Regions from separate parts of the Actinacidiphila sp. DG2A-62 genome, predicted to be linked through region 1. Evidence: riboswitches for the same ligand, from Rfam matches in the RefSeq annotation. Region 1 holds a riboswitch; the other holds the start of a gene.
The links. A riboswitch is a leader RNA that binds a small molecule or an ion and turns the genes downstream of it on or off. The one in region 1 is predicted to bind cobalamin.
Positions count from the first base shown of each region.

Region 2: another riboswitch for cobalamin. It lies ahead of VSR01_RS31425 (hypothetical protein); the one in region 1 lies ahead of VSR01_RS07350 (cobalamin biosynthesis protein).

Region 1 is NZ_JAYMGI010000002.1:1,635,746-1,641,525, forward strand. It holds gene VSR01_RS07330 (alpha/beta hydrolase family protein) at 1-649, opposite strand, end outside; partial or broken gene VSR01_RS07335 (class II aldolase/adducin family protein) at 1,015-1,680, opposite strand; gene VSR01_RS07340 (inorganic phosphate transporter) at 1,780-2,976, shown strand; gene VSR01_RS07345 (hypothetical protein) at 2,993-3,196, shown strand; cobalamin riboswitch at 3,434-3,562, shown strand; gene VSR01_RS07350 (cobalamin biosynthesis protein) at 3,728-4,684, shown strand; gene VSR01_RS07355 (cobyric acid synthase) at 4,771-5,780, shown strand, end outside.
Region 2 is NZ_JAYMGI010000002.1:7,054,584-7,060,363, reverse strand. It holds gene VSR01_RS31430 (hypothetical protein) at 1-523, opposite strand, end outside; gene VSR01_RS31425 (hypothetical protein) at 520-2,460, opposite strand; cobalamin riboswitch at 2,609-2,768, opposite strand; gene VSR01_RS31420 (lectin) at 2,921-5,780, opposite strand, start outside.

The sequences.
Region 1 (5,780 bases):
GCAGGGCGGCGTCCAGGTCGTGCCACTCGGTGGCGCCCATGTGCCCGATGCGGTCGGGCGAGGCGGGGGCGCCGGGGTCGTTGCGGTAGGAGACGGCGAGTTGCGGCATGCGGAAGCGGTGCAGCGCGGGCATCAGCGAGAGCGCCTGCTCGCGGGTGGCGCCGACGCCGTGCACGAGGACGACCCAGGTCAGCCGGTCGCCGGGCAGCTGCCAGGCGGGGAGCGGGCCGAGGTCGCCCGGGACGTCGACGTCGCGGTGGTCCAGGCCGAGGGCGCCGCGCGGGTCGCCGCGGTGGACCAGCAGGGTCGGCCGGACCATGGCGCCGGGCAGCAGGGAGCCGCGGGTGACGCGCAGCAGGCTCCTGGTCACCGTGGGGCCGTCCGCGCCGGGGTCGGCGACCTGGCCGACCACGGCGTGCACGCCGGGCGCGGTGAGTCCGTAGACGCCGGGTCTGGCGGAGGCGGCGGTGCGGGTCAGCACCACCTGGCCGTCGGTGACGGAGCGGACCCGCACCAGTCGCTCGGGGGCGGGCCCGGCGACCGTGGGCTTGAGGGCGTAGGCGGAGCCGTACCGACCGGCCGCCAGTGCGGCCGTGCCGGCACCCACCACTCCGGTGGCCGCCACGGCCACCGCTGTTCGAAGGCGCATCGCCTCCCAGTGTGGGCGGCCCGCGGCGGCCCTGCCAGGGGGCCGCGGCGGTTGGGTGACGCGGCCGGATCCCGGGCAGGAGACCCCGGAGCCGTGCCCGCGCGAGGGCCCCTGGCGACCGCCGGGACGGCCAGCGACCGCCGGGACGGTCAGCGGCCGTCCGGCACGGCGTCGTCGCGATCGCCGCCGTACGGACCGCCCCCGCTGGAGTGGCCGCCCCCGTCGTACGGACCGCCTTCGCTGGAGTGGCCGCCCCCGTCGTACGGACCGCCTTCGCCGGAGTGGCCGCCCCCGCCGTAGGACCCGTCCGCCGCGTACGGCCCCCACTCCTCGGACCCGTCGCCGCCCTGCCCGGCCCGCTCCCCCTGCCCGTAGCCCCTGAGCTTCTCGGCGACGCGGGTCATCTCGCGGTTGCCGAGGGTGCGCGGGGTGCCGGCGTCGACCGCGGACCTGGCCAGCAGCCACAGGCGGCACATCCACTCCAGCTGGGCGGTGTGGTCGAAGGCGCGGTCGAGGGTGTCGGCGTACGCGAGGGTGCCGTGGTTGCGCATCAGGCAGGCGGTGCGGCCGTCGCGCAGGGCCCGCAGCACCTCGCGGCCCAGCTCCGGGGTGCCGTACAGCTCGTAGCGGGCGACCAGGACCGGGAAGCCGGTGGCCGCGGCCATGTAGTGGACGTTCGGCAGCTTGTCGACCAGGGTCGAGACGGCGGTGGCGTGCAGGGCGTGGGTGTGCACGATCGCGCGGGCCGAGGTCTCCCGGTAGACCGCGAGGTGCGTCGGCAGCTCACTGGTCGGCCGCAGCGTGCCGAGCACCTGGCGGCCGTCCGCGACGTGGACGCCGACCGCGTGCCCCGGGCCCAGCCGGTCGTACGGGACGCCGGTCGGGGTCACCAGCACGATGTCGCCGACCCGGGCCGAGACGTTGCCCGAGGTGCCCACCACCAGTCCCTCGGCCACCGTCCTGCGGGCGGTGCGCACCACGTCCCACCAGACCCGCTCAAGACTCGCGTCCACCTGGCGTTCTCCTTCGATTCATGTCGGCACCCCGAGTCCGCCGCCAGTTCATCTTCCGTTCACCAATGATCCGTACGGTCGGCTCGCCACTGTCCGATCAAACGATTGCCTGGGTCCATGGAACACATGACGCTCCTGATCGGAATCGTCATCGTCACCGCCCTCGTGTTCGACTTCACGAACGGTTTCCACGACACCGCCAACGCGATGGCCACCACCATCTCGACCGGAGCCCTGGGTCCCAGGACGGCGGTGGCCATGTCCGCGGTCCTCAACCTGGCCGGCGCCTTCCTGTCCGTCGAGGTGGCCAAGACGATCTCCGGCGGCATCGTGGACGAGTCCGCGGGCATCAGACCGGAAGTGATCTTCGCCGGACTGGTCGGCGCGATCCTCTGGAACATGCTGAGCTGGCTCGCGGGCCTGCCGTCCAGCTCCTCCCACGCCCTCTTCGGCGGCCTGATCGGCGCCACCCTCGCCTCCGTCGGCCGGCACGGTGTGCACGGCGACGCGGTCGTCATGAAGGTGCTGATCCCCGCGGTGGCCGCGCCGCTCGTGGCGGGCGTCGCCGCGACCCTGGCCACCCGGCTGACCTACCGGATCGGCCGGCACGCCGACCCGGCGGCCACCGGGCGCGGCTACCGCGCCGGGCAGATCGCCTCCGCCGGCCTGGTCTCGCTGGCGCACGGCACCAACGACGCGCAGAAGACGATGGGCGTCATCACCCTCGCGCTGATCACCGGCAACGTGATCGCGCCCGGCTCCAACCCTCCGCTGTGGGTGATCGTCTCGGCCGGCACCGCGATCGCGCTGGGCACCTACCTCGGCGGCTGGCGGATCATCCGCACCCTCGGGCGCGGGCTGACCGACATCGAGCCGCAGCAGGGCTTCGCCGCCCAGACCGGCGCGGCGGCCACCATCCTGGCCTCCTCCCACCTCGGCTTCGCGCTGTCCACCACGCACGTCTGCTCCGGCTCCGTGCTCGGCGCGGGCCTCGGCCGCCGCGGCGCGGTGGTCCGCTGGGGCACCGCGGGCCGGATGGTCGCCGCGTGGGTCCTGACCCTCCCGGCGGCCGGGCTGGTCGCCGCGGGAGCGGCCGTCCTGGCCGACCAGGGCAGCGCGGGCGTCGCCTCGGTCGCGGTCCTCGGCGTCGGCGCGTGCGGCGCGATGTGGGCGGCGGCCCGACGCCGCCCGGTCACCGCGGACAACGTCAACGACCCCGCCGAGCCCCAGGGCGCCGTGACCGCCGCACTGGCCGCGGTCGCCCCGCCGTCGGCCACCACCCAGCCCCCGGCCCCCGCCGCCCCCGCCGCCTGAGAAACGGGTCCCCCTGATGACCATCGACTGGCACGCCCTCGCCTCGGTCGCCGCCGCGGCCCTGATCTCGACGGTCGCCCTGGTAGGAATCTTCACCCTGGGCGTCGTCGGCCTCTCCCCCACCGCATCGACCCCCCTGCGCCGGGGCGCCGCCTACCTCTGCTTCGCCGCGTGCGCGGCGGCGGTGGCGTACGGGATCCACCTGATCGTGGCGAAGTAGCCCCGCGCCCGCGCACGACGCGGGCGCGGGGCCACGCGGGGTTACCCGGACGGCGCGGCGCACCCGACCGGCGCGGCGCCGAGCGTCACGCCGACGCCGCGCCGAGGCGGCGCCCCGCCCAAGCACCCCCCGGCAGCACCGATGTGGACATCGCCACACTCCGTCCCCGCAGGTCAGCGCGAGGTTGACGCACCACCCCCCGCGTGGTGAACTGCCCGGAGCCATACGGCGGCAGGAGAGGAAGTCCGGTGCGAATCCGGCGCGGTCCCGCCACTGTCACCGGGGAGTGCGCTCCCAACCCGTACGTCACGGCCGGTCTCCGGCTGGAAGACCCGGGAGCGCGCAGATCCGGGAGCCAGGAGACTCTCACCGCCGGTCACGTCGAACCAGGGCGCGGACCCTGAGTGAGGACTTCTGCCATGCGCGGCATCGCAGTTCGCAGGCCCGGCCCCCGGCCCGTCTCCCGGCCCGTCCCGCACCCCTGCCCCGATCCCGCCACCCCCGCGCGGAGCGCAACGGCCGGCTGACCCGATGCGTGCCGACCGCGTTTACGCGTACGGCGCCGCACTCGGCTTCCTCGGCGACCTCGCCGCGGGCGATCCCCGCCGCGGCCATCCCGTCGCGGCCTTCGGCCGTGCCGCGAGCGCCCTGGAACGCCGGATGTGGCGCGACGACCGCGCCGTGGGCGCGGCCTACACCGCGCTCTGCGCCGGGGGCGTCGCCGCGGCGGCCGTGCTGGTCCGGCGGGCGGTACGGGGCTGCGCGCCGCTGTCGGTGGCGCTGACGGGCCTGGCCGCGTGGTCGGTGCTGGGCGGCGCGTCGCTGGCCCGGGAGGCCGGCGTCATCGCGGCCGCGCTGGAGGCCGGGGATCTGGCGGCGGCCCGGGCCCGGCTGCCGCACCTGTGCGGGCGCGATCCCGAGCACCTCGACGCGGAGGGGATCGCCCGCGCGGTGGTCGAGTCGGTCGCGGAGAACACCTCGGACGCGGTGGTGGGCGCGCTGGTGTGGGGAGCGCTGGCCGGGGTGCCGGGGCTGGCCGGGTTCCGCGCGGTGAACACGCTGGACGCGATGGTGGGCCACCGCTCGCCGCGGCACCTGCGGTTCGGGTGGGCGTCGGCCCGGCTGGACGACGTGGCGGGCTGGCCGGGCGCGCGGCTGACGGCGGCGCTCGCGGTGCTCGCCGGGCCGCGTCCGGCCGACGCGCTGCGCACGTGGCGGCGCGACGCGGCGGCGCACCCGAGCCCCAACGCGGGCCCGGTGGAAGCCGCGTTCGCGGGCGCGCTGCGGCTGCGGCTGGGCGGCCCGCTGTCCTACGCGGGCCGCGCCGAGCAACGGCCGGTGCTGGGCGCGCAGTTCGCGCCGCCGGGCGCGGCGGACATCGCGCGGGCGGTCCGGCTGTCGCGCCGGGTGGGCGCGTGGGCGCTGGCGGCGTCGGTGGCTCTGTCGACGGCACGGGTCCGGCTGATGCACGGAAGGAGGGCAGCGTGAACGCGGGAGCCACGACCGCGACACCCGGCACGCACGCGGCGTCCGGCGCCCACGCGGTGTCCGGGCCCGCTCGCGTCAGGGGCCTGATGATCGCCGGCACGGGCTCGGACGTCGGCAAGAGCGTGGTGGTCGCCGGGCTGTGCCGCTGGCTGGCCCGGCAGGGGCTGAGCGTCGCGCCGTTCAAGGGCCAGAACATGTCCTTGAACAGCTATGTGACCCGCGACGGCGCCGAGATCGGCCGGGCGCAGGCGATGCAGGCGCAGGCCGCCGGGGTCGAGCCGTCGGCTCTGATGAACCCGGTGCTGCTGAAGCCGGGGAGCGACCGCAGCAGCCAGGTCGTGGTGCTGGGCCGGCCGGTCGGCGAGCTGAGCGCACGCGGCTACCACGGCGGCCGGCAGGCGGAGTTGCTCGGCACGGTCGTGGACTGCCTGACCGAGCTGGGGCGTTCGCACGACGTCGTGGTCTGCGAGGGGGCGGGCAGCCCCGCCGAGATCAACCTGCGGCGTACCGACATCGTCAACATGGCGGTGGCGCGCCGCGCCGCGCTGCCGGTGCTGGTTCTCGGCGACATCGACCGCGGCGGCGTCTTCGCGTCGTTCTACGGCACCACCGCGCTGCTGGACGCGGCCGACCAGGCCCTGATCAGCGGCTATCTGGTCAACAAGTTCCGCGGGGACGTCACACTGCTGCGGCCGGGCCTGGACATGCTGGCCGAGCTCACCGGGCGGCCCACGCTCGGCGTGCTGCCGTACGAGCGGGGCCTGGGCATCGACGAGGAGGACGGGCTGCGGGCCCGCGACCTGGCGCCGGCCGGGCCGCCGCTGGGCCGTGACGTGCTGCGCGTCGCGGTGGCCGCGGTGCCGCTGATGTCCAACTTCACCGATCTGGACGCGCTGGCCGCCGAGCCGGGCGTCGTGGTGCGGTTCACCGACCGCCCCGAGGAGGTCGAGGACGCGGACCTGGCGGTGCTGCCGGGCACCCGCGGGACGGTACGGGCGCTGGAGTGGCTGCGGGAGCGCGGCATCGCGGCGGCGGTGGCGCGGCGGGCCCGCGAGGGCCGCCCGGTGCTGGGCGTCTGCGGCGGCTATCAGATGCT
Region 2 (5,780 bases), 5.4 Mb from region 1:
GGCCCTGGGTGCCCGTGGAGTTCGTCGCGCCGAAGGTCCACAGGTCGACGCTGCCCGGCTTCGGGTGGTAGCTCATCGGCCCCGACCGGGTGAAGGTCCAGGTGTCCTGGCCCGGATCGGCGTGCCAGTACGACCAGTACGCGGTCGCGGGCGGGGTGACCACGCACGACGTGTCGGCGGACGTCGGGTACTGCTTGCCCCCCTGGTAACGGGCGTAGCCGATGCGGCAGATGAAGCCGGGGCCGTCGCGCTGGGTGCCGGTGGTGGCCCAACCGCCCTGGTTCAGCAGGGTGTAGCCGGTGGTGGGTGTGCTGCCGCAGGAGCGCAGCAGCGGCCCGCCCCAGTGGCCGAAGTCCACCGCGAGCACGACGCCCGAGGTGGTGGTGCACTGGCCGATGGGCAGCGCCGAGGCCGCGGCGGGCCCGGCGCCGGCCGCGAACGCGGCGACCACCAGCGCCCACACGGCCGCCAGGCACGCGGCGGCGCGGCGCACGCGACCCGGACGGACGACCGCGCGGCTCATCGGTGGCCTCCGCCGCCGCGCGCGACCCGGCGCCGCGCCGCGACCATCACCGCGCCGGACGCGGCCAGGAGCACCGCCAGACACGCGGCGGCCAGGACGTCCGTGCCCGTCGCGGCGAGCGAGCCGTCCGGGCCGAGGCCGCCGGACGACGCACCGGTGGACCCGGACGACCCGGACGACGTGCCGGAGGACGAGCCCCCGGACGTCCCCGTGCCGCTCGACGAGCCACCTGGACCGCCTGGACCGGCCGGGCCCCCCGAGGAGCCCCCGGACGACGCGCCGCCGGAACCGCCCGACGTGCCGCCCACCGGGGTGATCGGCCCGAGGGCGTGGGTGAGCGTGGTCAGCGGCGTGCCGGCCAGCGCGTTCACCGCCTGCGTGGACGACCGCACGTCGGAGTCGCCCGCCGCGTCGGTGACGCGGAAGCCGCCGTCGCCGTTCTGCGTCGCGCGCAGGAACGCCTGCCCGGCGCGCGCCTCCTGCGAGCGGCCGTTGTCGGCGGCCAGCAGCGCCTGCACGGCGAGCGCAGTGGAGTTGCTGCTGACGCCCGCGGCGCCCTGGTAACCGCCGTTCTTCTGCTGGGATGTCACCAGGTACGCGCGCCCGGCGGCCACCTGCTCGGCGTGGCCGGGGACGAGGGTCAGGGCCTGCAGGGCGTAGCCGGTGGTGTCCACGTCCGAGGTGCACTCCGCGCCGGGCGCGATCAGCGTGGAGGAGAACCCGCCGTCCGCGCACTGGAGTTGCAGCAGCCGGGCGACCGCGGCCGGCGGCGGTGCGACGCCGCCGCGGGCCAGCGCGAGCACGCCGAGCGCCTGGGAGACGGTGGAGTACGCCTGGTCGAAGTCGCCCTCGGCGGTGCACGATCCGTCGTCCTTCGCGGCCGTGCAGACGTGGCCGGTGAGGGTGGCGAGCAGGTCGAAGCCGCCGAAGGCGTGCGCGTCCTGGCCCGTCACCTCGGCGAGCACGGCGAGTTTGGCGGCGGCGCCGCTGTACGGGCCGGGGTACTGCGAGGCGCCGGCCGGGTCGGCGTACTCGGCGACGTGTCCCGCGAGGTAGCCGGTGACCTCGGTCAGCGCGGCGTCCTGACCTCCGGTGGAGGCGAGCGCGAGGGCGAGGTCGGCGCTCAGGCCGTAGTCGGGGCCGTAGGCGTTCGACAGGTGGTCCGCGCCGGCGAGTTGCCTCTCCAGGTAGCCGGCGCCGGCCGCGGCGGCCTTCTGGTCGGCGGGGTCGGCGGCGTCGGCGGGGTCCGCTGCCGGGCTCGTGGAGGGGGCGCCGCCGGTGGCCGTGGGCTGCGCCGCCGTGGAGGGGGAAGCCGTCGCGGTGTCCGTCGCGGTGTCCGTCGCCGCGGGCGTGGCGGGCGTCGCGACGGGGCCGGCGGTCGCCGGGCCGGTGGCGGGGGTCGTGGCGGGCGTGGTCGCGGGAGGCGTCGTCGCGGCGCGGGCGCGTACCGAGTCGGGGGTGAACGAGGGGCCGCCGATGTCCGCGGGGCCGAACACCCACGCCTCGACCTCGCCGTCCCGCGGATGGTCGCTCTGCGGGCCCACCGTGCCGGAGGACCAGGTGTCCTGCCCGGCCGGCGCGGTCCAGTACGACCAGGACGCGTTCACCGGCGGGGCCACCGCGCACGCGTCGTCCGCGAGCGTCGGGTACGGGGTGCCGTCGTGGAAGCCGTCGCCGCCGATCCGGCAGACGAAGCCGGGGCCGTCGTGGGCCGTTCCGGCGGTGCTGAACCCGGCGTCGTGCAGCAGGTCGAGGCCGGTGGTGGGGTGGGCGTCGCAGCCGCGCAGCACCGGGCCGTTCCAGTGGCCGAAGTCGACCGCGACGATCACGCCGGAAGCGGGGGTGCACGCGCCGACCGGGTCGGCGTGGGCGGCCGGCGCGCCCGGCAGCAGGCCGCTCGCCAGCCCGGCCGCCGCGAGGGCGGCGGCGGTGAGCACGGCGACGGCGCGCGGTCGTCCGCGACGAGGCCGCGGTACGGGACGGAACACGGGTGGCCCCCCTGGTCGGCCGACGGGGAGGGCGGGCCGGGCGCGGGCGACCGCGCGCGGTCGTCTCCAGTCGTCCGTGCCGTAGTCCTCGACGGCGATCGTGACTAGCCGACCAGCGCAGGTGGTCCGGCTCGCCCGCCGGACGGCGGGCCTACGGTTGCGGGTCAGCGCCGGACTTCGACCGGCTTCCCCTGCTGCTGGTGCTGCTGATTCGGAAATGCGTTTCATCGCACCATGCCGGACGGTGTGCCGTCAATGTCGCGGACCGTTGCCTTCGCCACTCCCCTGCGCCCCTTACAGCGCCGGCCCGCGCGCACGGGGCGCGCGGGCCGGCGGCCGGGACCGGCTCGCAGACCTGTCGCAGGTCAGGCCGGAGCGCAGGTGACTCAGGCCTGAGTCAGGCCGGGGCTCAGGCCGGCAGGCTCCACTTCTGTGCGGCGCTGCCGTTGCACGTGTACAGCTGCAGCCGGGTGCCGGTGGTGGTGGACGCGTTGGGGTCGTCCAGGCACAGGCCGGAGTGGGTGTTGACCAGTTGGCCCGAGGTGGTGGCGCGCCACTGCTGCGCCCCGGTGCCGTTGCAGGTGTAGAGCTGGATCAGCGTGCCGTTGGAGGTGCCGCTGCCCGCGGCGTCCAGGCACTTGCCGAGGATCTGCAGGGTGCTGTCGGCGGCGACGGTGACCTTCTGCGCGTCGGAGCCGTTGCAAATCCACAGCTGGATGGCGGTGTTGTCGGCGGTGGCGCCGCCGTTGTCGTCCAGGCAGAGGGTGGCGGACACGCCGGAGACGACCGCGCCGGTGCGGGCGGCGGCGGGCACGGCGGGCAGCGTCCAGTTCTGCGCGGCGCTGCCGTTGCAGGTGTAGATCTGCAGCCGGGCGCCGTTGGCCGTCGAGGCGCTCGGGTCGTCCAGGCACTTGCCGGACTGCGGGTTCACCAGCGAACCGTTCGCGCCCGCGGTCCACTTCTGGGCGCCGGTGCCGTTGCAGCCCCAGAGTTGGACCACGGTGCCGTCGGAGGTGCCGCTGTTGGAGACGTCCAGGCACTTGCCGAGCGAGCGCAGCGTCTGGTCGCCGGCGACCGTCCAGTCCTGGGCGTACGTGCTGTCGCAGCCCCAGATCTGCACGGCGGTGCCGTCGGAGGTGCCCGACTGCGCCACGTCCACGCACAGGTCGGCGCCGGCGCCCGAGGTGATCGCGCCGATCCGCGGCTTCGGCGGGGCGGTGACGCTGCCGCCGTAGGACGGCGGGGCCGACGAGGCGCCGGTCGCCCACAAGGTGTTGGCGGCGGTGCCCAGGGTGAAGTCCAGCGTGCCGCCGGAGGTGAGGGCCGCGGTGGGCGCGTAGGCGTTGTTCCACGTCCCGCCGTTCCACGCCGCGGACTGCACGTAAGGGGCGTTGTCCGCCGCGCCGTTGCCGTTGATCGTCAGCGTCTTGCCGGACGGCAGGGTGATCACGGCCTGGGTGAACACCGGGGAGCCCAGGGCGAGATCGGAGGTGCCCGGGGTCATCGGGAACATGCCGAGCGCCGACCAGACGTACCAGGCGCTCATCGCGCCGAGGTCGTCGTTGCCGTCGGCCAGGCCGCTGGGCTTGTTCGCCCAGATGCTGTCCTGGATCGACCGGACGGTGCCTTGCGTCTTGTACGGCTGCCCGGTGTAGTCGTACTCCCAGGGCAGTTCGATGCTGGGCTCGTTGCCGACCCAGGCGTAGCCGTTGTCCCCGGTGTAGCTGCGCAGCACGGTGTCGAGGTAGTCGTTCATCGCGGCGTTGCCGCCCTTGGCCTGGGCGAGCCCCGCGACGTCGAACGGGATCATGCCGGTGTAGATCCACGAGTCGGCCTCGACCATGTCGTCGCCGCTGGTGGGGTCGAAGCCGTTGACCCAGCTGCCGTCGGCGTTGCGCGGCTGGACGAAGCCGGAGGCCGGGTCGAGCACGTTGCGCCAGTCCTGCGCGCGGTCGGCGAACTTCTGCTGGTTCGCGGTGTCGCCGAGGGCGCCGGCCAGCGCGGACACCGCGAAGTCGGCGGTGTCGTACTCCAGCGTGGTGGCCACCGGGCCGTAGAAGTTGCAGCAGCCGTAGGAGCCGTCGTGCGGCTCGTAGCCGGGCGCGCTCAGGTAGTTCAGGCCCGGCCGGTCGTTGTTGGTGGTGCTCGCCTGCTTGACCATGTCGGCCAGCGCGGTGGCGGTGTCGAAGTTCCGCGCGCCGAAGGCGTAGTAGTCGGCGAGGATGCCGTCCGCCGGGTCGCCGACCATCACGTACGACTCGCCGTTGTCCTCGGACCACTTGGGGAAGATGCCGGTCTGGGCGTAGTCGTCGATCATCGACTGGGCGGTGTCGGAGGCGACGTCCGGCGCGACCAGGGCCTCCAGTTGGGCCTGGGAGCGGTAGATGTCCCAGCCGGAGTAGTTGGCGTAGGCCGCCTTGTGGCCGGAGTCGACGGTGTGGGTCCTGCCGTCGAAGCCGAAGTACTGGCCGCCCACGTCACTGATGATGTTCGGATGCAGCAGCGAGTGGTACAGCCCGGTGTAGAACTCGGTCTGCTGGTCGGCGGTGCCGCCGCCGATCTGGATGGTGCCGAGCGCGGCGTTCCAGGCGCTCTGCGCGGCGGCGCGGGTGGTGTCGAAGTTCCACCCGGAGTTCTCCGACGTGCGGTTGGCGGTCGCGTTGGCGATCGACACGTAGGAGAGGCCGACCTTGGCCTGCACCACGCGGTTGGACGTGGTGTTGAAGGTGACGTGCGCGGCGGAGGCGGCGGCCTCGGGCGCCGCGGTCTTCGCGGTGGCGGCCGGCTTCGGCATGGCGCCGTGCAGCTGCGGCTGGTTGGGCTTCTCGGCGGCGTTCTTCGAGGCGCGCTTGCCGCCGGTGGCCGGCGTGGCGGACGTGGCGGCCGGCGTGGCGTTCGTGCCCTGCCCGGTGAAGGGCTGGTCGAAGACCATGTCGAAGTACACGGTGTACGTGTTGCCCGCGCCGCAGAAGTGGCCGCTGGTGACCTGGCCGCTCACCTCGGTGCTGGAGACCACGGTGAACTGCGTGTTGCCGGCGCCGTTCTGGCTGCCCGTCAGCTTGAAGATCAGGTTGGCCTGGGTGGTGGCGGGGAAGGTGAAGCGCGCCATGCCGCTGCGCGCGGTCGCGGTCAGCTCGGTGGTCACCTGGTTGTCGGTGGTGACCTTGTACGAGCCGGCCGAGGCGGACTCGTAGGCGTGCGAGAAACTGTCGTTGGCGGAGTTGTCGACCGCGCCGACGGTGGGCAGCACCGGGATGTCGCCGCCGGCG